3 regions of the Nocardioides eburneiflavus genome follow, and region 2 is predicted to be linked to each of the others. Evidence: predicted binding sites of a transcription regulator. Region 2 holds the regulator's gene; each other region holds the start of a gene.
The links. The regulator LexA, encoded in region 2, represses DNA repair genes until DNA is damaged. The targets are predictions, from matches to a motif close to TCGAACANNTGTTCGA.
Positions count from the first base shown of each region.

Region 1: a site for LexA is predicted at 3,143-3,158, ahead of EXE59_RS00845 (HNH endonuclease signature motif containing protein). Genes of this name have one in related genera too.
Region 3: a site for LexA is predicted at 7,690-7,705, ahead of recA (recombinase RecA). Genes of this name have one in related genera too.

Region 1 is NZ_SRRO01000001.1:168,349-178,036, reverse strand. Features, by position in the region: gene EXE59_RS00855 (phospholipase D-like domain-containing protein) at 1-612, opposite strand, end outside; gene EXE59_RS00850 (PPOX class F420-dependent oxidoreductase) at 935-1,354, opposite strand; gene EXE59_RS00845 (HNH endonuclease signature motif containing protein) at 1,661-3,064, opposite strand; gene rarD (EamA family transporter RarD) at 3,328-4,236, opposite strand; gene EXE59_RS00835 (hypothetical protein) at 4,339-4,746, shown strand; gene EXE59_RS00830 (2-oxoacid:ferredoxin oxidoreductase subunit beta) at 4,775-5,908, opposite strand; gene EXE59_RS00825 (2-oxoacid:acceptor oxidoreductase subunit alpha) at 5,908-7,833, opposite strand; gene EXE59_RS00820 (sulfate ABC transporter substrate-binding protein) at 8,066-9,103, shown strand; gene cysT (sulfate ABC transporter permease subunit CysT) at 9,125-9,688, shown strand, end outside.
Region 2 is NZ_SRRO01000001.1:1,650,945-1,660,632, reverse strand. Features, by position in the region: gene EXE59_RS07805 (hypothetical protein) at 48-605, opposite strand; gene EXE59_RS07800 (PKD domain-containing protein) at 605-1,408, opposite strand; gene EXE59_RS07795 (hypothetical protein) at 1,408-1,959, opposite strand; gene EXE59_RS07790 (LysM peptidoglycan-binding domain-containing protein) at 2,254-2,607, opposite strand; gene EXE59_RS07785 (NAD(P)/FAD-dependent oxidoreductase) at 2,880-4,088, shown strand; gene EXE59_RS07780 (SDR family NAD(P)-dependent oxidoreductase) at 4,203-4,994, opposite strand; gene lexA (transcriptional repressor LexA) at 5,131-5,853, shown strand; gene EXE59_RS07770 (NAD(P)/FAD-dependent oxidoreductase) at 5,912-7,144, shown strand; gene EXE59_RS07765 (alkaline phosphatase D family protein) at 7,696-9,366, shown strand; gene EXE59_RS07760 (alkaline phosphatase family protein) at 9,366-9,688, shown strand, end outside.
Region 3 is NZ_SRRO01000001.1:3,629,629-3,639,316, forward strand. Features, by position in the region: gene EXE59_RS16965 (RNA polymerase sigma factor) at 1-208, opposite strand, end outside; gene EXE59_RS16970 (YciI family protein) at 295-642, opposite strand; gene EXE59_RS16975 (PQQ-dependent sugar dehydrogenase) at 803-1,954, shown strand; gene EXE59_RS16980 (ABC transporter ATP-binding protein) at 2,024-2,950, shown strand; gene EXE59_RS16985 (ABC transporter permease) at 2,950-3,801, shown strand; gene EXE59_RS16990 (ABC transporter permease) at 3,803-4,603, shown strand; gene EXE59_RS16995 (GNAT family N-acetyltransferase) at 4,692-5,174, opposite strand; gene EXE59_RS17000 (DinB family protein) at 5,218-5,769, shown strand; gene EXE59_RS17005 (class I SAM-dependent methyltransferase) at 5,766-6,179, shown strand; gene EXE59_RS17010 (DUF3046 domain-containing protein) at 6,176-6,370, shown strand; gene EXE59_RS17015 (MFS transporter) at 6,367-7,623, shown strand; gene recA (recombinase RecA) at 7,842-8,894, shown strand; gene EXE59_RS17025 (regulatory protein RecX) at 8,997-9,688, shown strand, end outside.

The sequences.
Region 1 (9,688 bases), 1.5 Mb from region 2:
CCCCAGCATCACCACGTGCGGCTGGTCGCCGCTGGAGGAGAACAGGTAGACCTTCATGTGCTGGTTCCCGCGGTCGCCGAGCCGACAGCTGGCGTGGCAGACCTTGACGAAGCTCGGCGCCGCGCCCGGTCCGGCCTCGCTGCCGGGGTCGCAGGCGGCGCGGCTCGACAGCGCGTCCGCACCCAGGAGCCGCCGCAGCTCGCGGGACGAGCCGGACACGAAGTTGTCGTTGAGGACGACCTGGACGGTGACCTGGCGCTGCGTGCACGCCTTGGCGAGGGCGTCGGCGATGTCGGGACGGTCGAAGCTGTACGCCGCCATCCGGATCGTGCCGTGGCGCGGGGTGGCTTCGATGGCGCGGCGGATGTGGTCGGCGATGCGGTTCTGCGCGGCCCGGTCGCCGGTCGGGTCGTTGAAGATGACGGAGGCCGCCGGGGGCTCCGCGGCCGGTGCGGCCGGTGCGTCTGGTGCGGCCGACACCTGGGCGGCGGCGCGCGTGGTCATCGTCGACGAGCTGACGGGGTCGCCCCCGAGTGCCGCGCCCAGCGCGGGCGTCGCCAACGCCGTCGCCAGCCCCACCGCGATGGTCGCCGCCAGAAGTGAGGTCCGCATCTCGATCACCCGATCCCGTGCGGCGGGAGCTTCCCGCCTCCTGGATCGACCGTCGCGCCGCCGCGTGTCCCTCCACCCGAGCACGCGGTCTCAGCCGCCGCGGGACTCTCCGGACGCGCCCGGGCACCCAGCCCGAGCAGACGGCCGCGGACGGGTCGTCGGGTCGTCCCGGTCCTGATGGTCCCGGGCGCACGTGGGTCTGCCGACCCATGCGCGCCGTGGTCGGGCACGACCGCCCACTGCGGGCAGTCCCGTACCCGGGGTCTCCTGGTGCGCCCCTAGGCGGCGGTGACCACTGAGTCGACTGGCCGGGAGCTCAGCATCAGCGCAGCAGGCCGTAGGCGTGTGTGGGCGTGACCCTCACGACGACGCGCCCGTCACGGACCATCGCGGCGCGGTAGTCCTCCCAGTCGTCGTGCTCTCCCGCCAGAGAGCGGTAGAGCTCGACCAGCTCGTCGGTCGCCGCGTCGTGCGGGTGGGCGGCGACCTCGGAGAGGCTGACGTCGCCCTCGACGACCGCATAGGACCAGAAGCTGTCACCGTCGACGTGCACCGCCGCCCAGGGCGTGCGCCGCAGGTTGGCGTACTTCGCACGGCTGGTGGTGATCGACACCCGGATCACGTCGTCGTCACCGACGCCGGCGAGGACGTTGGACAGCTGCGGCTTGCCGTCCCGCTTGATGGTGACCAGGACTGCCTGGTGGTTGCGGCGTACGGCGGCGAGGGCGTCTGCGATCTCCATGCCGACATCTTGCCGCGGCGGTCGAGAACTCAGCCGCGCACCTGCAGCTCCACCTCCACGTGGTCGGTCGGCCTCGATCCCCTCGGCGAGGCGGACAGCCTTCTGAGCGAGTGAACGTAGGCCCCGGCCGGATCCAATGGCGTCTGCCGCGTTGAGGGCGGTTCGCAGAAGTGCGTCGGGCCGGAGGGCAGCTGGACGCCTGGGTCGACCCTGGACGGGGGCGCCGCCGCTGCACGGCGCGCTGTTCTCGCCAGGACGTCCCTGTGGCCCCGCCACGTGGTAGGTGTGACGGGGTGTGGGGCGGGGTCATCGTCGGCGGGGTCGTGGGATGCCGGGTCGTGCGATGCCGGGTGGGTCGAGGTCGGTGGTGCCGGTGTGGTCGCGGCGGTAGCGGTGGCCGTGGGGTGAGGTCCACTCGAACACCCCGGGCGCGACCATGGCGTAGCGCCAGGCGGAGTGGGTCTTGAGGCGGTGGTGGAACCGGCACAGGCAGGCCAGGTTGCTCGTGGTCGTCGGGCCGGGTTGGGGTCTGCCCTCGGCGTGGGCGTCGTCGTCCCACGGGATGATGTGGTCGACGTCGCAGCGCCGGGCAGGTCGGGAGCAGAACGGGAACACGCACGTGCGATCTCTCAGGATCACTTGTTCGCGGATCGTCGCCGGGACCTTCCGCGTCTGCGCGGTCAGCGTGGTGTTGAGGTCGATGACGGGCGTGATGGTGACCCGGGTCCGCGAGTCGGCGCACCAGGACTGGACCTGTTCGAGCAGGACGAGGCGTTGCCCGTTCTCCATCCGGCCCGTGGGACCGAAGACCGTGGTGTCTCCGGAGACGGAGGCGTCGACGTGGGCGTGGATCACGACCGCACGCGCGGCCGGCAGGTCCGGCTCGTCGGCGTCGCCGCCGGCAAGATCCAGAGCAGTCTGGGTCCGTGCGAGGTCCCCGAGGGCCTTGGCGCGTCGGGCGTCGAGCGGCAGCAGGGATCCGAGGGCCTTCTGTTCCTCAGCCTTGTGGGCGAGGGCGCGGTCGAGGTCGAGGGCGTCGGCGATGTCGACCTCGGCCTCGATCCGCATCGTGCCGGCGTAGTGCACGTCCTCGGTGTCCACGGTGACGTGACGTGGGTCGACGTGCAGGTAGCCGTCCTCGGGATCCTTCGTGGGGTCGGCGACCGCGAGGTCGTAGCGCCTGATGGTCTCGGCGACGAGGCGGTCGAGCTGCGCGGTGCCGATGCGTCCGGCGACGGCCGCGACCTGCGCGTCGACGAACCCCGCCGCCTCACGAGTCAATGCGGGCGAGGAGTGGATCGTGGTGTCCGCGACGAGCCTCGCCCGCCAAGCGGGCACCTGCCCGGCGTGGACCTGCTCCCACAACCGCGGCAGGCGGTGACGGAGCTCGAGGGCGTGGCCGATGAGCTTCTTCGCCGCCGTCGACGTGATCCCGAGGACGGTGCCGAGCTCGGCGCAACAGAACTCCGCCACCAGCGGAGCACCCTCACCCGCGATGGGCTCCTCGTGCTGGGACCCCGGCACCGTGAACGACGCCGCGTCGTGGATCGACTCCGGCGGGTGCAGGTCGGCCCAGCGGGCAGCGAGAGCGAGCTGGCGGGCGGCCTCGGAGTTCTCGACGTCACGGGAGGCCTTGATCGTGGCGAGCAGGTCGGCGGGTGAGAGGTCGTCCGCGACCCCTCGTGCCTCGGCAGCCAGTTCGTCGATCATGTGTTCGATCCTAGGGGAGCCCACCGACAGTCACCACGGCTCTGGCGAAGGCTGTGGACGAGCGCGTGGCCCACGAGGTTGAACGTGGTTTCGAGGCTCGCGGAGTTCATCCTGAGGAGCTGAGGGACGAGGCGTCTCGAAGGGCTCGCACCTCGACCACCGGCTTGGAGGGGGTTTCGACACGGTCGGTGCGCGACCTGCTCGACCAGCGGCCGCCCTGCTCGACCAGCGGCCGCCCTGCTCGACCAGCGACGGGGGCGTGCTCAGGCCGCGCTGGCCTGCGCCACCAGCCGCAGCTGCCGGCGACGGTGGTTGACGGCCTCGACGGTGAAGATCGTCAGCGCGACCCACACCAGGCCGAAGCCGATCCAGCGGCTGGCGGGCATGTCCTCGCGGAAGACGAGCAGGCCGAGGGCGAACTGGATCGTCGGCGCGAGGTACTGCAGGAGCCCGAGCGAGACCATCGAGACGCGGATCGCGGCGGCGCCGAAGAGCATCAGGGGCACCGCGGTGATGATGCCGGTCGTGGTCAGCAGGAAGGCATGCCCGACTCCGTGCGTACCGAAGTTGGACTGCCCTGCCGCCACGAGCCAGCCGAGGTACGCCGCGGCGAACGGCGCCATGACCATCGTCTCCACGGTGATGCTCTCGACCGCACCGACGCCGGCCTGCTTCTTGAGCAGGCCGTAGGTGCCGAACGAGAAGGCGAGGAGGAGGGCCACCCACGGCGGCCGGCCGTAGTCGAGAGTGAGGACGACGACCGCGACGAAGGCGATGGCCATCGCGACCCACTGCAGGCGACGCAGGCGCTCGCCGAGGACCAGCACGCCCATCAGCACCGTCACGAGCGGGTTGATGAAGTAGCCCAGCGACGTCTCGACGACGCGGCCGTTGTTGACGCCCCAGATGTAGCCACCCCAGTTGACGGTGATCACGACGGCCGCGCAGGCGATCAGGAGCAGCCGGCGGCGGTCGCGCAGCAGGGCACGGACGTGGCGCACCCGCCGCGCGAGCACGAGTATCACCGCCATCGTCAGCACCGACCAGACGATGCGGTGCGCCAGGATCTCGATCGCGCCGCCCGGCTCCAGCAGCGTCCAGTAGCGCGGGAAGGTGCCCCACAGCGTGTACGCCGCCGCTCCGAAGATCAGTCCGCGACGGCTATCTGGCACTCCGGGAGTCTAGGTGCGGGCTGTCGCCTACGATGGTGCGGTCTCGGGGTGGGGAACCCCGACAGGTCAGTCACATCACCGTTTCTCGAGGGGGAATCAACCATGCGGACACTCCGCACCGTCCTGGCGGCCCTGGTCGCCGCACTGCTCGTCGCTGGCGTGCTCAGCGCGAGCGCGAGCGCCTCGCACCCCAAGCGCATCATCGACGAGGTCCCGCCGGACACCAAGCAGGTCTCCTACAACGCCTTCAAGCTCAAGGGCACCGTGATGCAGCCGCTGGCCGACGGCACGGTGGTGCCCTACGCCAACGAGAAGGTGAAGATCCTCAAGAAGAAGTGCGGCACCTGCAAGTGGAAGGTCGTCAAGAAGATCAAGACCGACGAGGCGGGCGTGTTCAAGACGCGGATCTACGCCCCCGAGCGCGGGCGCTGGAAGTGGCGCTCGAAGGTGGAGAACTCCTACGGCTACGCCACCACCATGGGCAAGGTCTGGACGCTCTACTTCGACTGACCGACAGCCGGAGCCTGCACCTGGGCGGTCAGATGACCGTCCAGGTGTCGCCACCGCCGATCAGCGCCGCCAGTCGTGCGGCGCGGTCGGCGGTGTCGTCATCTCCAGGGGCGGAGGGTGCCGGGGCGGAGGCCGTCACCTGCTCGCGCGCGGCGTCGTCGTACGTCGGGCGCTCGACCTGGCGGAAGATCCCGATCGGCGACTGGTCGAGGTAGTCCGCCGCGGTGAGGCGTGAGATCGCGAACGCGTTGGACGGGTCGGGGTTGTGCGCGTCGTGGACGAGGATGTCCGCGGCCGCGACGTCGGCGGTCGCGACGACCTTCACGCCACCCGTCGCGGTGTCGCGCACCAGCGCCTTGGCGCCACGCCCGTCCTCGAGGGCGGTGCCGAAGGTGACGGGCTCCCCGTGCACGAGCGGGATGATCGCGTCAGCCTTGGTCTCGGGCGACTTGATCGCGTCGAACGCGCCGTCGTTGAAGATCGGGCAGTTCTGGTAGATCTCCACCAGCGACGTTCCTCGGTGGGCCGCGGCCGCGGCGAGCACGCCGGTGAGGTGCTTGCGGTCGGAGTCGATGGTGCGAGCCACGAACGAGGCCTCGGCGCCGAGCGCGAGCGACACCGGGTTGAACGGGTGGTCGAGCGAGCCCATCGGCGTCGACTTGGTGACCTTGCCGGTCTCCGACGTGGGGGAGTACTGGCCCTTGGTGAGCCCGTAGATCCGGTTGTTGAAGAGCAGGATCGTCATGTTGACGTTGCGCCGCAGCGCGTGGATCAGGTGGTTGCCGCCGATCGACAGCGCGTCGCCGTCACCGGTGACCACCCACACCGAGAGGTCCTCGCGAGCCGTGGCGATGCCGGTCGCGATGGACGGCGCACGGCCGTGGATCGAGTGCATGCCGTAGGTGTCGAGGTAGTAGGGGAACCGCGACGAGCAGCCGATGCCGGAGACGAAGACGATGTTCTCGCGGCGCAGCCCGAGGTCGGGCAGGAAGGACTGGACGGCCTTGAGCACGGCGTAGTCACCGCACCCGGGGCACCAGCGGACCTCCTGGTCGGAGGTGAAGTCCTTGCCGGTCTGCGCCGGGGCTCCCTCGGGCAGGGTCGGGACGCCCTCGGTGCCGGAACGCACGCCCGGCAGGCCCAGGTCGGTCGGGATGCTCATCAGATGTGCTCCTTCTGGGTGGGCTCGCCCCACACGCCGAGCTCGACGTCGATGCCCTCGGCCTGTCCGACCAGCTCGCCGATGGCGTGGGCGAGCTCGGTGGCCTTGAGGGGCAGTCCGCGGACGTGGTTGTAGCCGACGGCGTCGACGAGGTACTTCGCGCGCAGCAGCAGGGAGAGCTGGCCGAGGTTCATCTCGGGCACGAGCACCTTGTCGTAGCCCTTGAGGACCTCGCCGAGGTTGCTCGGGAACGGGTTGAGGTGGCGCAGGTGCGCCTGCGCCACGTGGTAGCCGGCCTTGCGCACGCGGCGTACGCCGGCGCCGATCGGGCCGTAGGTCGACCCCCAGCCCAGCACGAGGACCTTCGCCTCGCCGGACGGGTCGTCGACCTCGACGAGCGGGATCGACTCGGCGATCCGGTCCACCTTGGCCTGACGGGTACGGACCATGAAGTCGTGGTTGGCCGGGTCGTAGGAGATGTTGCCGTGCCCGTCGCCCTTCTCGAGGCCGCCGATGCGGTGCTCGAGGCCGGGGGTGCCCGGGATCGCCCACGGACGTGCGAGGGTCGTGTCGTCGCGCAGGTAGGGCCAGAACTCAGCGTCGTCGCCAGAGCCGTGGTTCTTCTCCGTGGCGAAGGCCGGGTCGATGACCGGCAGCTCGTCGATCGTCGGCACCCGCCACGGCTCGGAGCCGTTGGCGAGGTAGCCGTCCGACAGCAGCAGGACCGGCGTGCGGTAGGTGACCGCGATCCGGGTGGCCTCGACGGCGGCGGCGAAGCAGTCGCCCGGCGACTGGGGCGCGACGATCGGCACCGGCGCCTCGCCGTTGCGGCCGAACATCGCCTGGAGCAGGTCGGCCTGCTCGGTCTTGGTGGGCAGGCCGGTCGATGGCCCTCCCCGCTGGACGTCGATGACGACGAGCGGGAGCTCGGTCATCACCGCGAGGCCGATCGCCTCGGACTTCAGCGCCACGCCCGGACCCGACGTGGACGTCACGCCGAGGTGGCCGGCGTACGACGCGCCGATCGCGGCACCCACGCCGGCGATCTCGTCCTCCGCCTGGAAGGTCATCACGCCGAACGACTTGTGCCTCGACAGCTCGTGGAGGATGTCGGAGGCCGGGGTGATCGGGTAGGTCCCGAGGAACACCGGGAGGCCGGACTGCACGCCGCCGGCGACGAGGCCGTACGCCAGCGCGAGGTTGCCGGTGATGTTGCGGTAGGTGCCGGGGGGCATGACGGCCGGCTTGATCTCGTACTGGACCGCGAAGGCCTCGGTCGTCTCGCCGAAGTTCCAGCCGGCCTTGAAGGCCGCCAGGTTGGCGTCGCGGATGTCGGGCACCTTCGCGAACCGCTTGGACAGGAAGGCGGTCGTCGGGTCGGTGGGGCGCCCGTACATCCAGGACAGCAGTCCGAGGGCGAACATGTTCTTGGCCCGCGACGCGTCCTTGCGGGAGAGGCCGAACTCCTTGACCGCCTCGACGGTCATGCCGGTGAGGTCCACGGTGTGCAGGGCGTACTCGCTGAGGCTGTCGCCGTCGAGCGGGCTCTCGGTGTAGCCGGCCTTCGTCAGGTTCCGCGCGGTGAAGTCGTGGGTGTCGACGATGATGGTGGCGCCCTTGTGCAGGTCGCCGAGGTTGGCGCGCAGCGCCGCCGGGTTCATCGCGACGAGCACGTCGGGGGCGTCGCCCGCGGTGAGGATGTCGTGGTCGGCGAAGTGCACCTGGAAGGACGAGACGCCGGGCAACGTGCCCTGCGGGGCGCGGATCTCGGCGGGGAAGTTGGGCAGCGTCACCAGGTCGTTGCCGAAGGCCGCGGTCTCCTGGGTGAACCGGTCACCGGTGAGCTGCATGCCGTCGCCGGAGTCGCCCGCGAACCGGATGATGACGCGGTCGAGCTGCTTGACCTGCTTGACGGGTTGGGTCACCTCTTGCCCTGCTTCCTACGTGTCTCGAGAGTCCTCTCCCAACCACCAACACTAGCCGCGCGGCGGGCCTCGGGACCCCGCTCCCCACGTGATGGACGCCTCCTGCCGGGTGCTCACGCAGGGGCGTGATCCACGACACGCGACCGAACCGCGGTCAATGTCACTGTCGTCTATAAAGTCATGTATGTTGCTCGACATTGCACAGACCGATCCAGAAAGTCGAGATCCCCCCATGCAGATCCGTTCACGTGCCGCTCTCGCGGCCGCACTCGTCGGAGCACTGGCCCTGTCGGCCTGCGCGCCCGGTGGTGCCAGCAGCAGTGACTCCGACGCGGCCGAGACCATCAGCATCGTCGGCTTCGCCGTCCCCGAGGCCGCCAACAAGAACATCGCCGCCGAGTTCACCAAGACCCCCGAGGGCGAGGGTGTGGAGTTCCAGACCTCCTACGGCCCGTCGGGCGACCAGAGCCGCGCCGTCGCCGCGGGGCTGAAGGCCGACTACGTCCACTTCTCGGTGCCCACCGACGTGACCCGTCTCGTCGACGAGGGTCTCGTGGCCGACGACTGGGACGCCGGTGAGAACAAGGGCGTCGTCTCGCGCTCCGTCGTGGTCTTCGGTGTCCGCGACGGCAACCCCAAGAACATCAAGACCTGGGCCGACCTGGTGAAGCCGGGTGTCGAGATCGTCACCCCCAACCCCGCGTCCTCCGGCGCGGCGCGCTGGAACGCGCTCGCGGCCTACGGCCAGGTGATCAGCGACGGTGGCACGGAGGAGGAGGCGACCGAGTACGTCGACAAGTTCTTCAAGAACGTCGTGTCGCTGCCGAGCAGCGGTCGCGACGCCACCACCGCCTTCCTCGGCGGCACCGGTGACGTACTGATGGCCTACGAGAACGAGGCGATCCTCGCCGCGCAGAACGACGAGGGCTTCGAGTACGTCCTGCCGGACACCACGCTCCTCATCGAGAACGCCGGCGCCATCCTCGAGGATGCCTCCGAGCCGTCGCAGGCCTGGCTGGACTTCGTCCTCTCCGACGAGGGCCAGAAGCAGTTCGCGCTCACCGGCTTCCGCCCGATCCGCGACGACGTCGACTTCGGCGGCACGGTCGAGGGTGCGGCCGACCCGTCCAACCCGTTCCCCGAGGTCGGGACGCTGCTGACGGTCGACGAGGACTTCGGCGGCTGGGACGAGGTGTCGACGAAGTTCTTCGACGAGGAGGACGGCCTGATCTTCGAGGCCATCACCGGCGCCGGTCTCTCCCTCGAGTGACCTGTCCCACCACTCCACACCATGACCTCAACTGAGATCGCAGCGGTCCGACCGGCGAGGACTCCTCGCCGGTCGGGTCCGCGCTCCACGCTCACGCGGTCGTCGGGGCTCGGGCTCGGCATCGCCATGATCTGGTTCAGCGCGCTGGTCCTGATCCCCTTGGCGGCCGTCGTCGTCACCGCCATCGACGGCGGGTGGGACGTCTTCTGGGCGACCATCACCAACGGCCAGACCGCCGCCGCCATCAAGCTCACCGTCTTCACCGCCGCCGGCGTCACGGCCGTCAACGTCGTGATGGGCCCGCTCATCGCGTGGGTCCTGGTCCGCGACCGGTTCTGGGGCAAGTCGGTGCTCGAGGTGATGATCGACATCCCCTTCGCGCTGCCGACCATCGTCGCCGGCCTGGTGCTGCTGTCCCTCTACGGCAACGCGGACAGCCCGCTGGGCATCGACATCGCCAACGAGAGGCCGGCCGTGTTCCTCGCGTTCCTCTTCGTCACGCTGCCGTTCGTCGTACGCATGGTCCAGCCGGTGCTCGAGGAGCTGGACATCGACGTCGAGGAGGCAGCGGCGTCGCTGGGCGCG
Region 2 (9,688 bases):
ACGAAGTTTGCTCGTCCGTGGTGCGAGCGAACTGACAGCTTCTTCGATCAGTTGGGTTCGATGAAAAAGTGAGCGACGTTCCAGCTGTCCCCATCGGGTTCGAGGATGTACCTGAAGGTGGTTCGACCACCTGGGTACTTCTCCAGACGTCCATCCCCGTGGTGGACGACGGTGGGAGCCACGTCCTTCGTGAGGAGGTACACCGAGTCCGATCCCTGCGCCTTCACGATCCGCACGATCGACGTACCTGCGAAGTCGACTGTCCCGTTGTCCGCGTAGACCTCCTCCACCGTCTCGACGAACCCCTCACACGGCTCGCATCCTGAGATCATGGACACAATTGGGGCGGTCCTGCCGGTGACCTGCATCTTGTCGCTGGCGGCCACCCACTGCCGGAGGAATCTCCGAGGGTTCATCCGCTCCTGCGCGAAGTAGGCAGAGTCGGGCGAACCGGAATCGGTGGGGCTGGCTGGCTGTGCCTTGCCAGATTCCGATTGATCGGGAGCAGGCTGTTTGGGGCTGGGCGCCCCGGTCTCCGCCCCGCAGGCTGAGATCGTCATGGCAGCCACGACAATCGCCAGGCCGCGCATCAGGCGGATACGCATCACCGGAGCACAAGCTGCGGGAGCGCTTCGACGATCTCGAGGTCCTGGGCCTCACCGGCGACCCAAAGCGTCGACGGGATCGACTCGGGCGGGCCGCCGTTGACCGTGAAACTCGCATCGCCGTACTGAGTGTCGACGCTGACAGCGACCTTGTCGACCTGCTCGTAGACGTGGGCGACGTCGAGGTTCGGGTACGGCGCCCCGGGACTGGTCGTTGTCGTGGAGGTGCCGTCGCCGAAGTTCCACTGGTACGAGATGGGGCGAGCCGTCACAACAACTTCCGACTCAACAAGGCGCACCGAGATGCTCCTGGACCCGCTATTGGACGTGTAGAAGTTGGTGTCCAGGTTGACCAATGTCTTCCCACCGACTGGCTGGACGATCAGGTGCGACGGCGGCCAATCGAGCCTTTCAAAGGCTTCAATAACAATCACCCGGATAGGCGGGGGATCGTCCACGGCATCAGCCTCGCCAGCACTCAGACAAGCTGTTCCATCGTTCTCGCCATCCTTGAAGAGAGTGTATCGAGTGCCTGGGACACCACTCACAGTGGTGCATTCCTGTGGGTTGAAGCAGATCCCCTCAGGATTGCGTCCGCCGTCTTTGCAGAGCTGACGGACGGTCCACTTGGCCGTTGGGTACTTCGCCTTCTCTGCCTCGATCTCGCCCGCCGACTTGTCGCATTGCTCGACCACCTCTCCGAGTTCGGCTTCGACGCCGCACTCCGCGTGTGCCGCAGGGCCGGTCAACACGAGCACGCAGACTATGCAGGCGAGAACTTGAAGTCGAACGAGCTGAGACATCACCCGGCCACCTCGGACTTGTCGACCACCTGCCACGACGTTCCGTCGGGTGCGACGGTTATCAGATGAGCCCCTGGGCCACCGGGAAATGACTTCTCCTTACCGCCGGCCCTTTCTGCATATTTTGTAGGCGCAGAGTTCACCTTCACTAGAAACGCACGTCTACTAGTACCGCGCGACCGAATGCTTCGAATTTTCCACCCGTCCCATTCGACGAAGCCTCCTGCTTCGTAGTACTGCTCCACCAGATCAGCAAGCTCGATGCAGGCTCGGCACTTCTGTGACAGCGCTCGGTAGTCCGCCGTATCGCCAGTGTTCTCCATCCGAGCCTCCTCCGAGGCCCACCGCCGGATGAACTCCTCCGGACTCTCCGCCTCCGGCTCCTCAGTCGCCGGCTCCGAGGGCGTCGGGGACGAGCTCGGCGGCTCCGGGATCTTCGGCGTGGGCTCCGGGTCGTCGGAGCACCCCGCCAGCAGGACGGGGACCGCGATGGTGAGCGCGAGTGCGCGGCGTACGTACATGAAGTGCCTTCCCGAGAACAACGTCAGCACCGGGAAACTACCCATTCGGGCGTGGGTCGAACCACCCCCGACGAGGATCTGTGGATAACCCGAGTCCCCCTGCGGTGGCGGAGATTGTGGAGTCCGCGACCCGCTATCCGGCTCACGGACTCCACATTGCTGTCGGGAACCACCGGGCAACCGGTGATTCCCGATGCGGGAAGGACGGTCGCTGCTCGACCACCGAGAACACATGCGCCGAGGGGCGGGCCACCAGGCCCGCCCCTCGGTCTTCCCCTTGGTTCCACCAGCCGGGGTCGAAGCGGCTGATGGAGGCCTCGCGCGTCAGTCGGAGACGACAGGGACGCGGAGCTTCTGGCCGGCGCTGAGGCCGGTGGACTCGAGGGCGTTGAGGCGCTCGATCTCGTTCATCATCGAGCGGACGTCGCCGTCGGCCGCGATCTCGCTGGCGATCCCCCAGAGGGTGTCGCCGGGAGCGACCTGGACGATCTCGGTGGGCGCCGGCTCACCGGACGAGCCCGTGCCGACGGCGCCGCCGGCGAGCATGAAGGCCACGCTGAGCACGAGGAACAGCGAGGTCACGAAGACCACGAGGCGCCCGCGCCGGGTCAGCCGTACGGTCGAGCCGCGGCGGACGGGAACGGGGGCAAAGGCGGGGGCAAGGCTGAGGGTGCTCATGGTGGCCTCCTGGGGAAGATTCAGCCGGATGTCTCTGTCGAGCGAATGTCTAGTCGGACCCACCGACAGTGGCCTGGGCCACCGGGTGTCGATCAGGCGTTCGATCGAACATGTGTACGACGGTAGAGCACCTGTTCGAACAACGCAAGCATCAGGGCGAACAATTGTTCGACGTCCGGACGGCCCCCACGGAGAGGACCAACGGACCTACCCGCACCACCCCGGAGCGACGAGCGTGGAGGCACAGCCACACGACACAAGGAGAGCGAGCCATGTCGCGCAAGAAGGTCCTGGTCCTCGGGGGCAACTTCGGCGGTCTCACCGCCGCCATCACGGTCAAGCACGAGCTGCACGGGGACGTCGACGTGACGGTGGTGTCCTCCTCCGACGAGTTCCTCTTCACCCCGTCGCTGATCTGGGTGCCGTTCGGCAAGCGCACCCGCGCCGACATCACCTTCAAGGTCGGCCCGACGTTCGAGGAGCACGACGTCGAGTTCGTCCACGCCGAGGCCACCGCGATCGACCCCGAGGCCCGGCGCGTCGAGACCACCGCCGGCCCGCAGGACTACGACTACCTCGTCATCGCCACCGGCTACCGCAACCGCTTCGAGGTCATCCCCGGCCTCGGCGAGGGCGGCAACGCGCACACCATCACGACGATGGACGACGCGATCCACGCCGGTGAGGGCTGGCGGCAGTTCCGCGAGAAGCCGGGCGACGTCGTCATCGGCGCGACCCAGGGCGCCGGCTGCTTCGGCGCGGCGTACGAGTTCCTCTTCAACACCAGCTACCAGCTGAAGAAGGCCGGCCTCAAGGACCGCGTGAAGCTCACCTACGTCAGCGCCGAGCCGTTCCTCGGCCACTTCGGCATCGGCGGCCTCCCCCACGGCGAGAGCCTGCTCGGGATGTTCCTCAAGAAGGAGAAGATCGACGCCGTCCTCGACACCGCGATGGACCACGTCGACGAGGGCCGGCTGGTGCTCGCCGACGGGAGCGCGCTCGACTTCGGCTACGCGATGATCATCCCGCCGTTCTCCGGCCAGGAGGTCGTCCGCAACACGCCCAAGCTCGCCGACGACAACGGGTTCGTGAAGGTGCGCGACACCTACCAGAGCGAGGCCTACGACGACGTGTACGCCGTGGGCGTCGCCGCCGCGGTCGACGTCCCGTGGCAGACCCCCACGCCGGTCGGCATCCCCAAGACCGGCTTCCCCACCGAGCAGCAGGCCCACGTCGCGGCGACCAACATCGCCGCCCAGATCAGGGGCGAGGCACCCGACGCGCACAAGGCGTTCGGCGACATCCCGGCGGTCTGCGTGATGGACGCCGGCAACAACGGCGTCATCATCCTCGCCGACAAGATGCTGCCGCCGCGCAAGCACGGCGTGCTGATCCCCGGCCCGCAGGCCCACGCGATGAAGCTCGGCTTCGAGAAGTACTTCCTCTGGAAGATGAAGCACGGCCAGGTACGCCTGCCCTGATCGCGCCCTGCGGTCCACTTGGTGACCCGAGTAGTCGCCGGTCGCACAGCATGCCCCTGCTCGAGCGGACATATGCCCGCTCGAGTGGGCAAGTGGTCGGGCGGGCGCCCGCGCTCAGCCGGCGGCGCGGCGCCGCATCGCGCGGCGCCCCTGCGCCGCGAACAGCGACGCGGCGTGCTGCGTGACGCCCGGGGCGAGCGCGGCGCCGCGGACCACCCCGCCGCGCCAGCCCGGCACGGTCCGCACCACGCGGCGCGAGCCCACGAGGGCGACGGCCGCCTCGGCGACCTCGGCCACGCCGAGGATCGGGCCGCCGGAGTGGGTCAGCTGCGAGCCGAGGCCGTCGGGGTCCTGCGCGGCCAGCATCGCGGTGTCCACCCCGTCGGGGCACAGCGCGTGGACCCGCACCCCGCGGGGGGCCTCGGCGTTGACCGACGCCGACAGCGAGACGACCGCGGCCTTCGTCGCGGCGTACATGCTGTAGCCCGGCACCGGCCCGAGGCCCGACAGCGAGGCGACGTTGACGACGTCTCCCCCGGCCGGCCCGAACGCCGCCAGCGCGGCTCGGGTGCCCCACGTCGTACCGAGCAGGTTGACCTCCACCAGGCGGCGCACCTGCTCGTCCGTCAGCGCGGCCAGGGCGCCGTCGTCACCGACGCCGGCGTTGTTGAACCACGACGTCAGCGCCCCGTGACGGGCCGCCTCCTCCGCGACGAGGACGTGGGAGGCGGGATCGCGTACGTCCTGACCGAGGCCCGCGACCGCGCCGATCTCCGCCGCCGTCGCAGCGGCCGCCCACCCGTCGAGGTCGCCGATGACGACGGCGTGGCCGCGCGCGACCATCAGCTCCGCGATGCCGCGCCCGATCCCGCGCGCTCCACCGGTGACGACGCACGAGGTCTGCATCGCACCGACACTAGCGCCATCCCAGCGACACGCGACTTCGAACAGGTGTTTGATCCTCGGGCCCACCGAGGGCTACGGTGAGCGCACAGCTCCCGCCCGGCGCGGACGGTGGGGGCACCACGCAGTGGAGGACGCCATGGCCAAGCAGGACGACAAGAACGTCATCGAGATGCCCGACGGCCCCCCGGACGCCACCGGGCTGACGCCGCGCCAGCAGCGCGTGCTCGCCACGATCAAGGACTCGATCGAGTCCAAGGGCTACCCGCCGTCGATGCGCGAGATCGGCCAGGCCGTCGGCCTCACGTCGTCGTCCAGCGTGGCCCACCAGCTGCGCGTGCTCGAGGGCAAGGGCTTCCTCAAGCGCGACCCCAACCGTCCCCGCGCCCTGGAGGTGTTCCTCCCCGAGGTGATGGCGGCGCGCCGCTCCCTGTCCCACGGCGAGGAGTCGAGCGTCGACGAGACCGGCATCGGCGACATCGCCCCGACCGCGGTCAACATCCCGGTCGTCGGCCGCATCGCCGCCGGTGGCCCGATCCTCGCCGAGGAGCAGGTCACCGACGTGTTCCCGCTGCCCAAGCAGCTCGTCGGCGACGGCACGCTCTTCCTGCTCGAGGTCTCCGGCGACTCGATGGTCGACGCGGCCATCTGCAACGGCGACTACGTCGTGATCCGCCAGGAGCAGACCGCCACCAACGGCCAGATCGTCGCCGCGCTGATCGAGGGCGAGGCCACGGTCAAGACGTTCCAGCGCAAGGACGGCCACGTCTGGCTGCTGCCGCACAACGACGCCTACGACCCGATCCCGGGCGACGACGCCACGATCCTCGGCGTGGTGACGGCGGTGCTCCGCAGCCTCTGAGAGCCGTAGGGGTGGGACGGGCGTTGAAAGCCCACCACCCGCGGGCCACGATGGCAGCATGAGCGACGCCCGAAACACTGACGCCGAGAAGACCTACGACTACGTCATCGTCGGAGCGGGGGTCGCCGCGGCGAGCGCCGTGAAGGGCATCCGCGCCGAGGACGCCAGCGGCACGATCGGCGTGCTCGGCTCCGAGCCCGCCAAGCCGGTCTACCGGCCCGTGCTCACCAAGGACCTCTGGCTCAAGGACGACGCGACCCTCGAGGGCAGCTCGCTGGCCGGCGACCTCGACGACGACGACGCCGTCGACCTCCTCACCGACACCACCGTCACCGCGATCGACCGCGAGGCCCACGTCGTACGTCTCGCCGACGGCAGCAGCGTCGGCTACGGCAAGCTCCTGCTCGCGACCGGCGCAGAGCCGCGCGTGCTCGGCGTCGACCCCGGCCCGCGCGTCCTCTACTACCGCACCGCCGCCGACTACGAGCGGCTGCGCGCGGTCGCCGCGAAGGGCAGCCACGTCGCGGTCGTCGGCGGCGGCTACATCGGCTCCGAGATCACCTCGGCGCTGATCCAGAACGGCATCGACGTCACCCTCGTCCTCGACCTCGAGGACGTGCAGGAGCAGATGTTCCCGCGCGCCCTGGCCGCCCACCTCACCAAGGAGCTCGCCGACCGCGGCGTGACCATCGTGCACGGCTCGGTCTCGGGTGGCGAGGAGGACGACGGCGGCGTACGGATCCGCCTCGACGACGACTCCCACATCGTCGCCGACGCCGCCGTGATCGGCGTCGGCGTCCTGCCGCGCACCGGGCTCGCCGAGGCCGCCGGCCTCGAGGTCGACAACGGCGTCGTGGTCGACGACCACCTGCGCACCAGCGACCCCGACGTGTACGCCGCGGGCGACGTCGCGTCCTACCCCGACGCCCTCCTCGGCCGCCGCCGGGTCGAGCACGTCGACCACGCCGAGAAGTCCGGCGAGCACGCCGGCAGGGTGATGGCCGGCGCCGATGCGGCGTACGACTACACGCCGTTCTTCTGGTCCGACATCCTCGACGAGGGCTACGAGGCCGTCGGCGAGACCAGCAGCCGCCTCGACCTGGTCGAGGACTGGAAGGACGGCGAGATCGGCACGGGCGTCGTCTACTACCTGAAGTCCGGCCAGGTCCGCGGCGTCGTCCTCTGGAACGTCTGGGACAGCGTCGACAAGGCGCGCGAGGTCATCAAGGAGACCGGCGAGCAGCCGGTCAACGACCCGGAGTCGCTGCGGGGGCGCATCCCGTTCGGCTGAGCGCGCGTGCCGCTGGTCGAGCAGCGAGGCACGAACGTCCCGCTGGTTGAGCAGCGAGGAACGAACGTCCCGTTGGTTGAGCAGCGAGGAACGAGCGTGTCGAAACCAAGGCCTCGACTCGCTCGGTTTCGACACGGGCGCTGCGCGCCCTGCTCAACCAGCGGCCAAAGCCGCCGGACGACCGAACGTCCCGCTGGTTGAGCAGCGAGGAACGAGCGTGTCGGAACCAAGGCCTCGACTCGCCTCGGTTTCGACACGGGCGCTGCGCGCCCTGCTCAACCAGCGGCCAAAGCCGCCGGACGACCGAACGTCCCGCTGGTTGAGCAGCGAGGAACGAGCGTGTCGGAACCAAGGCCTCGACTCGCCTCGGTTTCGACACGGGCGCTGGGCGCCCTGCTCAACCAGCGGCCAAGCGGGGGTTTCGACACGGGCGCTGCGCGCCCTGCTCAACCAGCGGCCAAGCGGGGGTTTCGACACGGGCGCTGGGCGCCCTGCTCAACCAGCGGCCAAGCGGGGCGTAATCCCGGCGCGGGTGCGTCGTTGAACCACCCGTGACCCCCTCACCCCACCTCTCCCGACGGGCCGTTATCGCCGGCGGCGCCGGGGCGGCCGCGGTCGCCGGCGGCACCCAGGCCGTCGGAGCACGACCCCGGCACGAGACCTTCCAGCACGGCGTCGCCTCCGGCGACCCGCTCCCGCGCGCGGTCGTCCTCTGGACTCGCGTCACCCCGACCGCGGCCGCCGACCCGGGCTCGGGCGCCGGCCCCCGCGTACGGGTCACGTGGGAGGTCGCTACCGACCGCGGGTTCCGCGACGTCGTACGCCGGGGGTCGGTCCGCACCGGGCCCGCCCGCGACCACACCGTGAAGGTCGACGCGACCCGGCTGCGCCCCGACGCGGCGTACTTCTACCGCTTCACCTGCCGCGGTGAGACGAGCCCGGTGGGGCGTACGCGCACCGCCCCGGCCCGCAACGCCACGCCCGCGGGCCTGCGGTTCGGCGTGGTGTCGTGCGCCAACCTCCAGGCCGGCTGGTTCTCCGCCTACCGCCACCTCGCCCGGCGCGACGACCTCCACGCGGTGATCCACCTCGGCGACTACCTCTACGAGTACGCGCCCGGCGAGTACGGCTACGGCCGCGCCAACACCGACATCAGGCCGCACGCGCCGGCGCGCGAGATGGTCGGCCTGGCCGACTACCGCCAGCGGCACGCGCAGTACAAGTCCGACCCCGACCTGCGTGCGTTGCACGCCCGCCACCCGTTCATCGTGACCTGGGACGACCACGAGGTCACCAACGACGCCTGGCGCGACGGCGCGGAGAACCACCAGCCCGCGGAGGGCGACTACGCCGCTCGTCGCGCCGCCGCGCACCGGGCGTACGACGAGTGGATGCCGGTGCGGATGTCCGGCACCGCCGCCACGGGTGACGGCACGCGGCTGTTCCGCACGCTGCGGTTCGGTGCGCTCGCCGAGCTCAGCATGCTCGACCTGCGCACCTACCGCGACCGGCAGGCCACGACACCCGCGCCGAGCCCCGTGCCCACCCCGACCGGCGGCACGGACGGCACCATCGCTGGTCGGGCGCAGCTCGACTGGCTCAAGCGGCGCCTGCGGCGCGGCGGGCCCCAGTGGAAGCTCGTCGGCAACCCCGTCATGATCGCGCCGGTCACCTTCGCGCAGCTCCCCCACGACCTCGTCGACCCGGTCAACGACGTCACCGGCCTGCTCCCTCGCGACGGCGCGCCCTACAACGTCGACCAGTGGGACGGCTACACCCGCGACCGGCGCGAGCTCTTCGACCACATCCGCGACCAGGGGCTGCGCGACGTGGTGTTCCTGACCGGCGACATCCACTCCGGCTGGGCCTGCGACCTCCCCCACGACGCGGCGACCTACCCGCTCGGCGACTCGGCCGGCGTCGAGCTGGTCTGCACCTCCGTCACGTCCAACAACCTCAAGGACATCACCGGCTCCCCGGCGCGCACCTCCTCGCTCGCCGTCGAGGCGGTCATCCAGACCAACAACCGGCACGTGAAGTACCTCAACTTCGACGACCACGGCTACTCCGTCCTCGACGTCACGCCGGAGCGAGTGCAGATGGACTGGTACGTGGTCGGCGACCGTGCCGACCGCGCCGCGGGCTCGTCGTGGACCGCCTCCTGGGCGACGAGGTCCGGCACCAACCGGGTGCAGGCCGCGAGCGGACCGGTGGACGCCTGATGTGCGGGCCGTCCCACCGCGCGGCTCCGAGCCGCGCCTTCGAGCGCGGTCGCGAGGAGATCCGTACGGGGCGACGCACGCTGCTGGTCGCAGGAGCGGCCGGCGTCGCCATCTCCACCGCCACCTCGAGCCTGCCGCGAGCTGCAGCGGCGGCGTCGGCCGGCACCCGGAGGAGGGCGTACGTCCTCGTCCTCGACGGGTGCCGGCCCGACGAGATCACGCGTGAGCTCATGCCCCGCACCAGCGCGCTGCGCGACGGCGGCCTCCACCACCCGCGGGCGACGTCGCTGCCGGTGATGGAGACGATCCCCAACCACGTGAT
Region 3 (9,688 bases), 2.0 Mb from region 2:
CGGCGCGCCGGAAGTGGTCGACGCCGCGGCGCTTCGCCGTCGTCATCAGCCAGGCGGACGGGTTGTCCGGGATCCCTGTACGCGGCCACTGCTCGAGCGCGGCGACGAGCGCGTCCTGCGCGAGGTCCTCGGCGAGGTCCACGTCGCGGGTCATCCGGGTGAGGGCGCCGACGAGGCGGGCCGACTCGGCCCGCCACGCGGCGATCACGGCCCCTGTCGAAGCATCTGAGGGGTCGTCCGTCCTGTCGTCTGGGGGAGTCCCTGCCGGCACCGGGCCAGCGTAGTGAGGCCGGGTCAGCCTGTCGGGGCGTCCGGGCCGTCGGAGATCTGGCGCAGCGTCGACACCACGGTGACCTCGGGCCAGTGCTCGGCGTGGAGCTCGGCGAACTTCTGCTGGTCGGCCACGGCCTCCTCGAGACTGGGGTACTCCAGCAGCGACCAGCCGCCGACGACCTCCTTGGCCTCGGCGTACGGCCCGTCGACCCGGCTGACCTCGCCCTTGCGCACCACGAAGTTGACGGCGTCCTCGGTGCCGTACAGGCCGCCGCCGTCGAGGAAGACGCCGCTGGCGGCGCGCTCGCCGATGTAGACGTCCATCGCGTCGAACAGCGACTGCGGCGGCATCCCGATGTTCTCTTCCATCCTGACGAATCCCATGAAACGCGGCATGGTATTTGCTCCTCCTGTGGGCGGTGGGTGTGTTCTCGCACGTACGTCGAACGGGTCCGACGCGTCTCGACATCGGTGTCAGAAGTTTTTCCGACGCATCCCTGGCTTGCCACCCCCACGCACGATGGAAGCCATGAGGTCCCCCGCTCCCGCCCTCGCCGGGCTGGTCGCCCTGCTCGCCACCGGGTGCTCGGGCGACACTGCGGCGTCCGGCTCGCTCGGGCCCGCCACGGCGGAGAGCGATGACGGCTGGCCGTTCGTGGTCGAGGAGGTGGACCGCCTCGAGGACCCGTGGGCGATGGCGTTCCTGCCCGGCACCGGCGACCTGCTCATCACCGAGCGCACCGGCGCGTTGCACCTGCGCGACGCCGGGAGCGGCGAGCGGGTCGAGGTCGGGGGAGTGCCGGAGGTGGTCGTCGCGGGGCAGGGCGGGCTCGGCGACGTGCTGCCCGCCCCGACGTACGCGGACGACGGGCTCGTCTACCTGAGCTGGGTGGAGGAGGGCGACGGCGGCACCGGGGCCGTCGTCGGGCGTGCCGGGCTCGAGACCGGCGACCGGCCGCGCCTGGTCGACCTCGAGGTCGTCTGGAGGCAGACGCCGAAGGTCGACGGCGACGGCCACTTCGGACACCGGCTCGCCTTCTCGCCCGACGGGCAGCACCTGTTCGTCTCGTCCGGCGACCGGCAGCTCCAGGACCCGGCGCAGGACACGACGAACACGCTCGGCACGATCGTCCGGCTCACCCCCGACGGGGACCCGGCGCCCGGCAACCCGCTGGCCGACGAGGGCGGCGCGGCCGCGGAGATCTGGAGCTGGGGCCACCGCAACCCGCTCGGCCTCGAGCTCGCTCCCGACGGCACCCTGTGGTCGTCGGAGATGGGGCCCGAGGGCGGCGACGAGCTCAACCTCGTCGAGGCCGGGTCCAACTACGGCTGGCCCGAGGTCTCCGACGGCAGCGACTACGGCGGCGGCGAGATCCCCGACCACGCCGAGGGGGACGGGTACGCCCGTCCCGCGCGCTCATGGACTCCGAGCATCTCGCCGGGCAGCCTGATGATCTACCGTGGCGACCTCTTCGAGGACTGGCAGGGCGACGCGTTCCTCGGCGCGCTGTCGGGCGAGGCACTCGTGCGCGTCGACCTCGACCGCGAGACCGCGGGCGACGCCGAGGTCTTCGACACCGGCGAGCGCATCCGCGCCGTCGAGGAGGGACCCGACGGCTCGATCTGGCTGCTCGAGGACGCGGGCGCGGGGCGCCTGCTGCGACTGACGCCGGCGGAGTAGCCGCGCGTCGCGGTCGGATGCGGCCGTTCGGCGCTCCGGTGTCGTCACCCTCAACTAGGCTCGGTCCCCGTGACGGAAGCCATGATCTCGGCGCGGGGACTGCGCAAGTCGTTCGGTGACTTCGAGGCCGTCAAGGGCATCGACGTCGAGGTGCGCCGGGGCGAGGCGTTCGGCTTCCTCGGACCCAACGGTGCCGGCAAGTCGAGCACCATGCGGATGATCGCGTCGGTGAGCCCGGTGACCTCGGGCGAGCTGCGGATCCTGGGCCTCGACCCGGCGACCGACGGCCCGGCGATCCGCGGGCGCCTCGGCGTCTGCCCGCAGGAGGACACCCTCGACAACGAGCTCAACGTCTTCGACAACCTCTACATCTACGGCCGCTACTTCGGCATCGACCGCGCCACCTGCCGCGAGCGGGCCCGCGAGCTGCTCGAGTTCGCCCAGATCACCGACAAGGCGAAGTCAAAGGTCGAGGACCTCTCCGGCGGCATGAAGCGGCGGCTCACCATCGCCCGCAGCCTGATCAACAACCCCGACCTGCTCCTGCTCGACGAGCCGACCACCGGCCTCGACCCGCAGGCCCGCCACGTGCTGTGGGACCAGCTGTTCCGCCTCAAGCAGGCCGGCGTCACCCTCGTGATCACCACCCACTACATGGACGAGGCCGAGCAGCTGTGCGACCGGCTCGTCGTCATGGACAAGGGCCTCATCGCCGCGGAGGGGTCCCCGCGCGAGCTCATCGACGCCCACTCGACCCGCGAGGTCGCCGAGCTGCGCTTCGGCGTCGGCGAGCACGAGGCGCTCGCCGCCAAGGTCGAGGACCTCGGCGAGCGGGTGGAGGTGCTGCCCGACCGCCTCCTCGTCTACAGCGACCACGGCGAGGACGTCGTCACGGCGGTGCTCGAGCGCGGACTGCAACCCCTCGCGACGCTCGTACGCCGCTCCACCCTCGAGGACGTCTTCCTGCGCCTCACCGGCCGGACCCTGGCGGACTGATGGAGTCCGAGGTGGCGACCGACGCGACGCCCGGGAGCACGTCCCGCGGCCCCGGCCCGGCCGGGGCGCTGTCGGCATGGGAGGGCATGGCCCGCCAGTACGACTACTGGCTCACCGTCCTCAAGCGCACGTGGCGCGGGGGAGTGGTCAGCAGCTTCCTGACCCCGCTGCTCTACGTCGTCGCGATGGGGGTCCTGCTCGGCGGCTTCATCGAGGGAGACCCCGACAAGCTCGAGGGGGCGACCTCCTACCTCGCCTTCGTCGTGCCCGGACTGGTCGCCTCGCACGCCATGACGATCGCGGTCAGTGAGTCGACCTACCCGGTCATGGGCGCCATCAAGTGGCACAAGACCTTCTACGCCCAGCTGGCCACGCCCCTGGCGGTGCGCGACCTGGTCAACGCCTTCATCGGGTTCGTGATGTTCCGCGTCGCCTCCGCGTGTGCCGTCTTCATGCTCGTCATCGCGCCCTTCGGCGTCTTCGCGACCTGGTGGGGACCGATCCTGGCCTGGCTGTCGCAGGTGCTCGTCGGCTTCGCCTTCGCCACCCTCGTCTTCGCCTACAGCGCGCGGCTCAGGTCCGAGGAGGGCTTCGGGGTGCTGTTCCGCCTCGGGGTGATCCCGCTGACGCTGTTCTCGGGGGCCTTCTTCCCGATCGGCAACCTCGGCCCGGTGCTGGAGTGGCTCGCGCGCCTCACCCCCCTGTGGCACGGCGTCTCCCTCTCGCGGATGTTCTGCGTCGGGCAGGTCGACTGGTCCCTGGCGCTCCTGCACGTCGTGGTCCTGGCCACCCTCACCGTCGTCGGCTGGTTCCTCGCCGTGCGCAACCTCGACCGTCGGCTGGAGGTCTGAGATGGCGCTGCTGCAGGACATCCCGGCCCCCCTCACCCCGGCCGCCGCCACCAGGGTCCTGGTGCTGCGCAACTACGTCGTCTACAAGGACGCGTGGAAGCTCTTCATCACCGGCTTCCTCGAGCCCGTCTTCTACCTGTTCTCGATCGGCATCGGGGTCGGCCAGCTCATCGACACCTTCGAGTTCCACGGCGAGGCGGTGCCCTACGCCGAGTTCGTCGCGCCCGCCATGCTCGCCACCTCGGCGTTCAACGGCGCCCTGCTCGACTCCACCTACAACGTCTTCTTCAAGATGAAGTACGAGAAGCTCTACGACCAGATGCTCGCCACGCCGCTCTCGACGAGCGACATCGCCCGCGGCGAGATCGCCTGGGGCCTGATGCGGGGCTCGGTCTACTCCGCGGCCTTCCTCGTGGTGATGGCGGCGATGGGGCTGACGAGCTCGTGGTGGGCGCTGCTCGCCCTGCCGGCGACGATCCTCATCGCCTTCGCCTTCTCCGCGGTCTGCATGGCCGTGACGACCTGGATGAAGTCCTGGCAGGACTTCGACAAGATCACGCTCGTCCAGATGCCGCTCTTCTTGTTCTCGGCCACGTTCTTCCCCGTGGAGGCGTTCGGCGACGGTGTCCTGCGCTGGGTCGTCGAGGCCACGCCGCTCTACCGCGGCGTGGTGCTGTGCCGCGAGCTCACCACCGGGGTCGTGACCTGGGAGTCGGCGGTCTCGGTGGTCTACCTCGTCGCCATGGGGATCATCGGCCTGCTCGTCGTACGTCGGCGCCTCGACAAGCTGCTGCTGACCTGAGATCCACCGGGGCTGCGGCGGAGCGGTCGCCGAGGCCCGCGAGGTGGAGACGCGCGAGGTCTCTGCGTCGCGCCTCGGACCCGGCTGGTCACCCGAGCCGCCGCTGCCACCACGCGAGATCGATCCACCGACCCTGCTTGTGCCCCACCTCCCGCATCACGCCCACCTCCTCGAAGCCGCAGCCGCGGTGGAGCGCGAGGCTGGCGGGGTTGGGCAGCGCGACGGCGGCGACGACGAGGTGCACGCCGTCGTCGGCGAGCAGCGCCAGCAGCGCGTCGTACAGGGCACGTCCGGTGCCGAGGCCCTGGTGGCCGGGCGCCACGTAGACCGTCGTCTCCCGCGTGTGGCCGTAGGCAGGCTTGGGGCGGAACGGCGCGGAGCTGGCATAGCCGATGACCGTGCCCTCGAGGTCGGCGACGAGGAGGTGGTCACCCTCGGCGGACAGCTTCTCCTCCCAGAGCGCCATCGGGAGTGGCTCGAGGTCGAAGGTGGCATGTCCCTCGCGGGCCTCGCGGCCGTAGATCGCCGCGACGGCTGGCAGGTCGGCGGGAAGTGCGCGGCGGATGTCCATTCTTGCCATTGTCCCCGGTGCCCGGGCTGGTTGGATGACGGGCATGGCCGGCACCCCCGACGCGACCACGCCCGACGCGATCACGCCTGACACCAAGGACTGGACCTGGGTCCTGGGCCGCTCGTGCGACGAGTGCGGGTTCGACGCGGCCGCCCACGACGTCGCCGACCTGCCCGGCCTCCTGCACGACACGGCGATGACCTGGTCGGAGGTGCTCGCGCGCCCCGACGCCGCCGAGCGGCCGGCGTCGACGGTGTGGTCGCCGCTGGAGTACGCCTGCCACGTCCGCGACGTGCACGAGCTGTTCGCCCAGCGCCTGCGACTGATGCTCGAGGAGGACGCACCGACCTTCGCCAACTGGGACCAGGACGCCACGGCGGTCGCCGACGACTACGGCAGCCAAGAGCCGACGACCGTGGCGGTGGAGCTGATCGAGGCCGCGGGCACGGTCGCGGGGATCTACGCCACCGTCACCGACGCCGCGCGTGGGCGCCGTGGGCTGCGCTCCAACGGCGACGAGTTCACGGTCGAGAGCCTGGGTCGCTACCACCTCCATGACGTCGTCCACCACCTCCACGACGTGGGGGCGCAATGACCTCTGCCGAGACGGTCCGCGCCTACGACCTCGACGCCGCGGCGTACGCCGCCGTGACGGCGACGGTGCCCGACCGGGTGCGGACCGTCCTGGAGGACCTGGCGCGGCGCCTCGGCGACGGCGCGCGTGTGCTGGAGGTCGGGTCGGGTAGTGGTCGCGACGCGCTGCTGATGGAGTCGCTCGGCCTCGACGTACGCCGCACCGACGTCACACCGGGGTTCGTCGCACTGCTGCGCGAGCAGGGCCACGCCTGCGACCTGCTCGACCCGCTCGTCCACGATCTCGCCGCGCTCGCAGAGGCCGTCACGGCGTCGGGCTGGGCGGGCGTCGACCTCCGCGGAGGGTTGGTCGGCAGCCGTGGGGAGTCGTGGCTCGCGGTGTCGGCGGTCCGTGATGGGGTGTCGGCATGAGGCACACGGAGTTCTGGGCGCGGCTCGACGACACCCTGGGCCGGGCCTACTCACGGACGTGGGCCGAGCTCACGGTCGTGCGGGAGCTCGGCGGCCGCACGACCCGGGAGGCCCTCGACGCGGGTGTCCCGCCCAAGCAGGTGTGGGCGGCCGTGCGCCGGCACCTCGAGCTGCCGGACAGCGAGCGGTGACGACCCGGCTGGACCCCCGGCTCGACCTCGCCGTCGTCCAGCGGCGCACCGTCCGCACGCTCGTCGTCTCGCAGGCGGTGGGCGCGGTGGGCGTCACCATCGGCGTGACGACGGCCTCGCTCCTGGCCCGCGACATCTCCGGCAGCGAGGCCATGGCCGGTCTCGCGCAGACCTGCCAGGTGCTCGGCACGGCCCTCGCGGCGTACGCCCTGGCGCGCGTGATGCGGCGCCGCGGGCGTCGCGTCGGCCTGGTCGCCGGCTACCTCGTCGGGGCGACCGGCGCCGTGCTCGCCGTGGTGGCCGGGGTCGTCGACTCGATGGCGGTCCTGCTCACCGGAGCGGTGCTGCTGGGCGCCACGTCCGCGGTCAACAGCGGCTCGCGCTACGCCGCCACTGACCTGGCCACCGAGGAGCACCGGGCCCGCGCCCTCTCCGTGGTCGTGTGGGCGACGACCGTGGGCGCGGTCGCCGGGCCCAACCTGGTCGGGGTGGGCGGTTCGGTGGCCCGCTCCCTCGGCATCCCCGAGCTCACCGGCGGCTTCGCGATCGGCGCCGTCGTGCTGGTCCTCTCCGCCGCCTGGGTCTGGCTCCGGCTGCGCCCCGACCCGCTGCTCCTCGCCCAGCAGGCCGCCGGCGTCGTCCCGGCCGCGGGACCGGAGGAGCGCGGTCGGTCCTGGAGCCGCTTCGTCACGGTCGTCCGCGAGGTCCCGGCCGTCGGCGCGGCCGTCGTGGCGATGGCCTGCGCACACGCCGCGATGGTCACGGTGATGATCATGACGCCGCTGCACATGGAGCACGGCGGAGCGCACCTCGAGGTGATCGGGTTCGTCATCTCGGTCCACGTGCTCGGCATGTTCGCGTTCTCGCCACTCGTCGGATGGGCGGCCGACCGTCTCGGACGCGCGACGGTGCTGGTCGCAGGCGGAGCGGTCCTCCTCGTGTCGCTGGCGCTGTGCGGGCTCTCGCCCGAGGGGTCCTCGTGGCAGATCCTCGTCGGGCTGTTCCTGCTCGGCCTCGGCTGGTCCTGCGCCACCGTGGCGGCCTCGACCGTGATCGCCGACCGCACGCCCATCGAGGCCCGCACCGACGTGCAGGGCACCTCCGACATGGCGATGGCCCTCACCGCGGCGGGAGGCGGCGCGCTCGCCGGCGTCATCGTCGGCGCGCTGGGCTATCCGGCCCTCGCGGCCTTCGCCGCCCTGCTGGCCGGCACCGTCCTGGCGGCGGGCTGGGTCACAGGCCGGCACGGCTGAGCCCGCGCCCGGCGCCGCGCCGGCAGGTCCGACAACGTGCGCGACACGCCGTGCCCGAACGCGGCGTCGAACACCTGTTCGGGCTACTGTTCATCCACAGGTACGACGAGGGGCGAGGTTGTCCACAGCGTGCGGCGGTCCTGATCAGGGACTGTCGGTGGCTCGCCCTAGCGTCGGAGAAGTACCTCACACACACGACGAGAGAACGGGACACAGCAATGGCTGGTGCAGACCGCGAGAAGGCCCTCGACGCCGCGCTCGCACAGGTGGAGAAGCAGTTCGGCAAGGGTTCGGTCATGCGGCTGGGCGACGAGACGCGTGCCCCCCTCGAGGTGATCCCCACAGGGTCGATCGCCCTCGACGTGGCCCTCGGCCTGGGCGGCCTGCCGCGCGGTCGCGTCGTCGAGATCTACGGTCCGGAGTCCTCCGGAAAGACGACTGTCGCGCTGCACGCGGTGGCCAGCGCCCAGGCGGCCGGCGGCATCGTCGCCTTCATCGACGCCGAGCACGCGCTCGACCCCGACTACGCCAAGGCCCTCGGCGTCGACACCGACGCCCTGCTGGTCTCCCAGCCCGACTCCGGTGAGCAGGCGCTCGAGATCGCCGACATGCTGATCCGCTCCGGCGCCCTGTCGTTGATCGTCATCGACTCCGTGGCCGCCCTGGTGCCCCGCGCCGAGATCGAGGGCGAGATGGGCGACAGCCACGTCGGCCTCCAGGCCCGCCTGATGAGCCAGGCGCTGCGCAAGATGACCGGTGCCCTCAACAACTCCGGCACCACCGCGATCTTCATCAACCAGCTCCGCGAGAAGATCGGTGTCATGTTCGGCTCGCCCGAGACCACCACCGGTGGTCGCGCGCTGAAGTTCTACTCCTCGGTGCGCCTCGACGTGCGCCGCATCGAGACGCTCAAGGACGGCACCGACATGGTCGGCAACCGCACCCGCGTCAAGGTCGTCAAGAACAAGGTGGCCCCGCCGTTCAAGCAGGCCGAGTTCGACATCATGTACGGCAAGGGCATCAGCCGCGAGGGCGGCCTGATCGACGTCGGCGTGGAGGCGGGCATCATCCGCAAGGCCGGCGCCTGGTACACCTACGAGGGCGACCAGCTCGGCCAGGGCAAGGAGAACTCGCGCAACTTCCTCAAGGACAACCCCGACCTCGCCAACGAGATCGAGAAGCTCATCCTGGAGAAGCTGGGCGTCATTCCCGCCGTCGACAAGCCCGCCGACGACCTGAGTGACGAGCCCATCGGGGTCAATGACTTCTGATCCCGCAGCTGACTCCGAGGAACGAGGAGTCGGCGTGGGCGGGGTCAGGTCGAGCAAGCGATCGCCCGAGCCTGCGAGGACGATGATGCGTGTCGAGACCCGATGACCAGCGAAGAACATCGCCCACCTCCGGCCTGGGCCGGCGACGTCGGCCTCGGCGTGCAGGCGTGGGTGGGGGAGACCCCACCCACGCCGGGCGAGCCGCGACCTCGGGGCGATCGCTCCTCCGGCACCCGTTCGTCGGGCTCGACCCGGACTGGCGGACGCAAGAAACGGCGCACCTGGGAGGAGTGGGAGGCAGCCCGCATCGCTCGTGAGGAGGCCGCGGCCGCCGAGGTCGAGGCCGATCCCGAGGCCGTGGCTCGCAGGATCCTGCTCGATGCGCTGACCGGACAGGCGCGCTCGCGCCAGGAGCTCGCCGACAAGCTGGACGCCAAGGGCGTCCCTGAGCAGCTGGCGCACGACCTGCTCGACCGGTTCACCGAGGTCGGCCTGATCGACGACGCTGCCTATGCCCGGCAGTGGGTCGAGAGCCGACACCGCAGCCGTGGCCTGGCGCCGCGTGCCCTGGCCCAGGAGCTGCGTCGCAAGGGTGTCGGCGACGAGGAGGCCAAGGCGGCGCTCGAGCAGATCGACGAGACCGACCAGCGGGCCGCCGCACGGGCACTCGTCGACAAGAAGCTGCGCTCGATGCGTGGCGTCGACCGGCAAGTGGCCACCCGGCGCCTCGCCGGGCTGCTCGCCCGCAAGGGTTACTCGGCCGGGCTGGCGTTCTCGGTCGTGCGCGAGGCGCT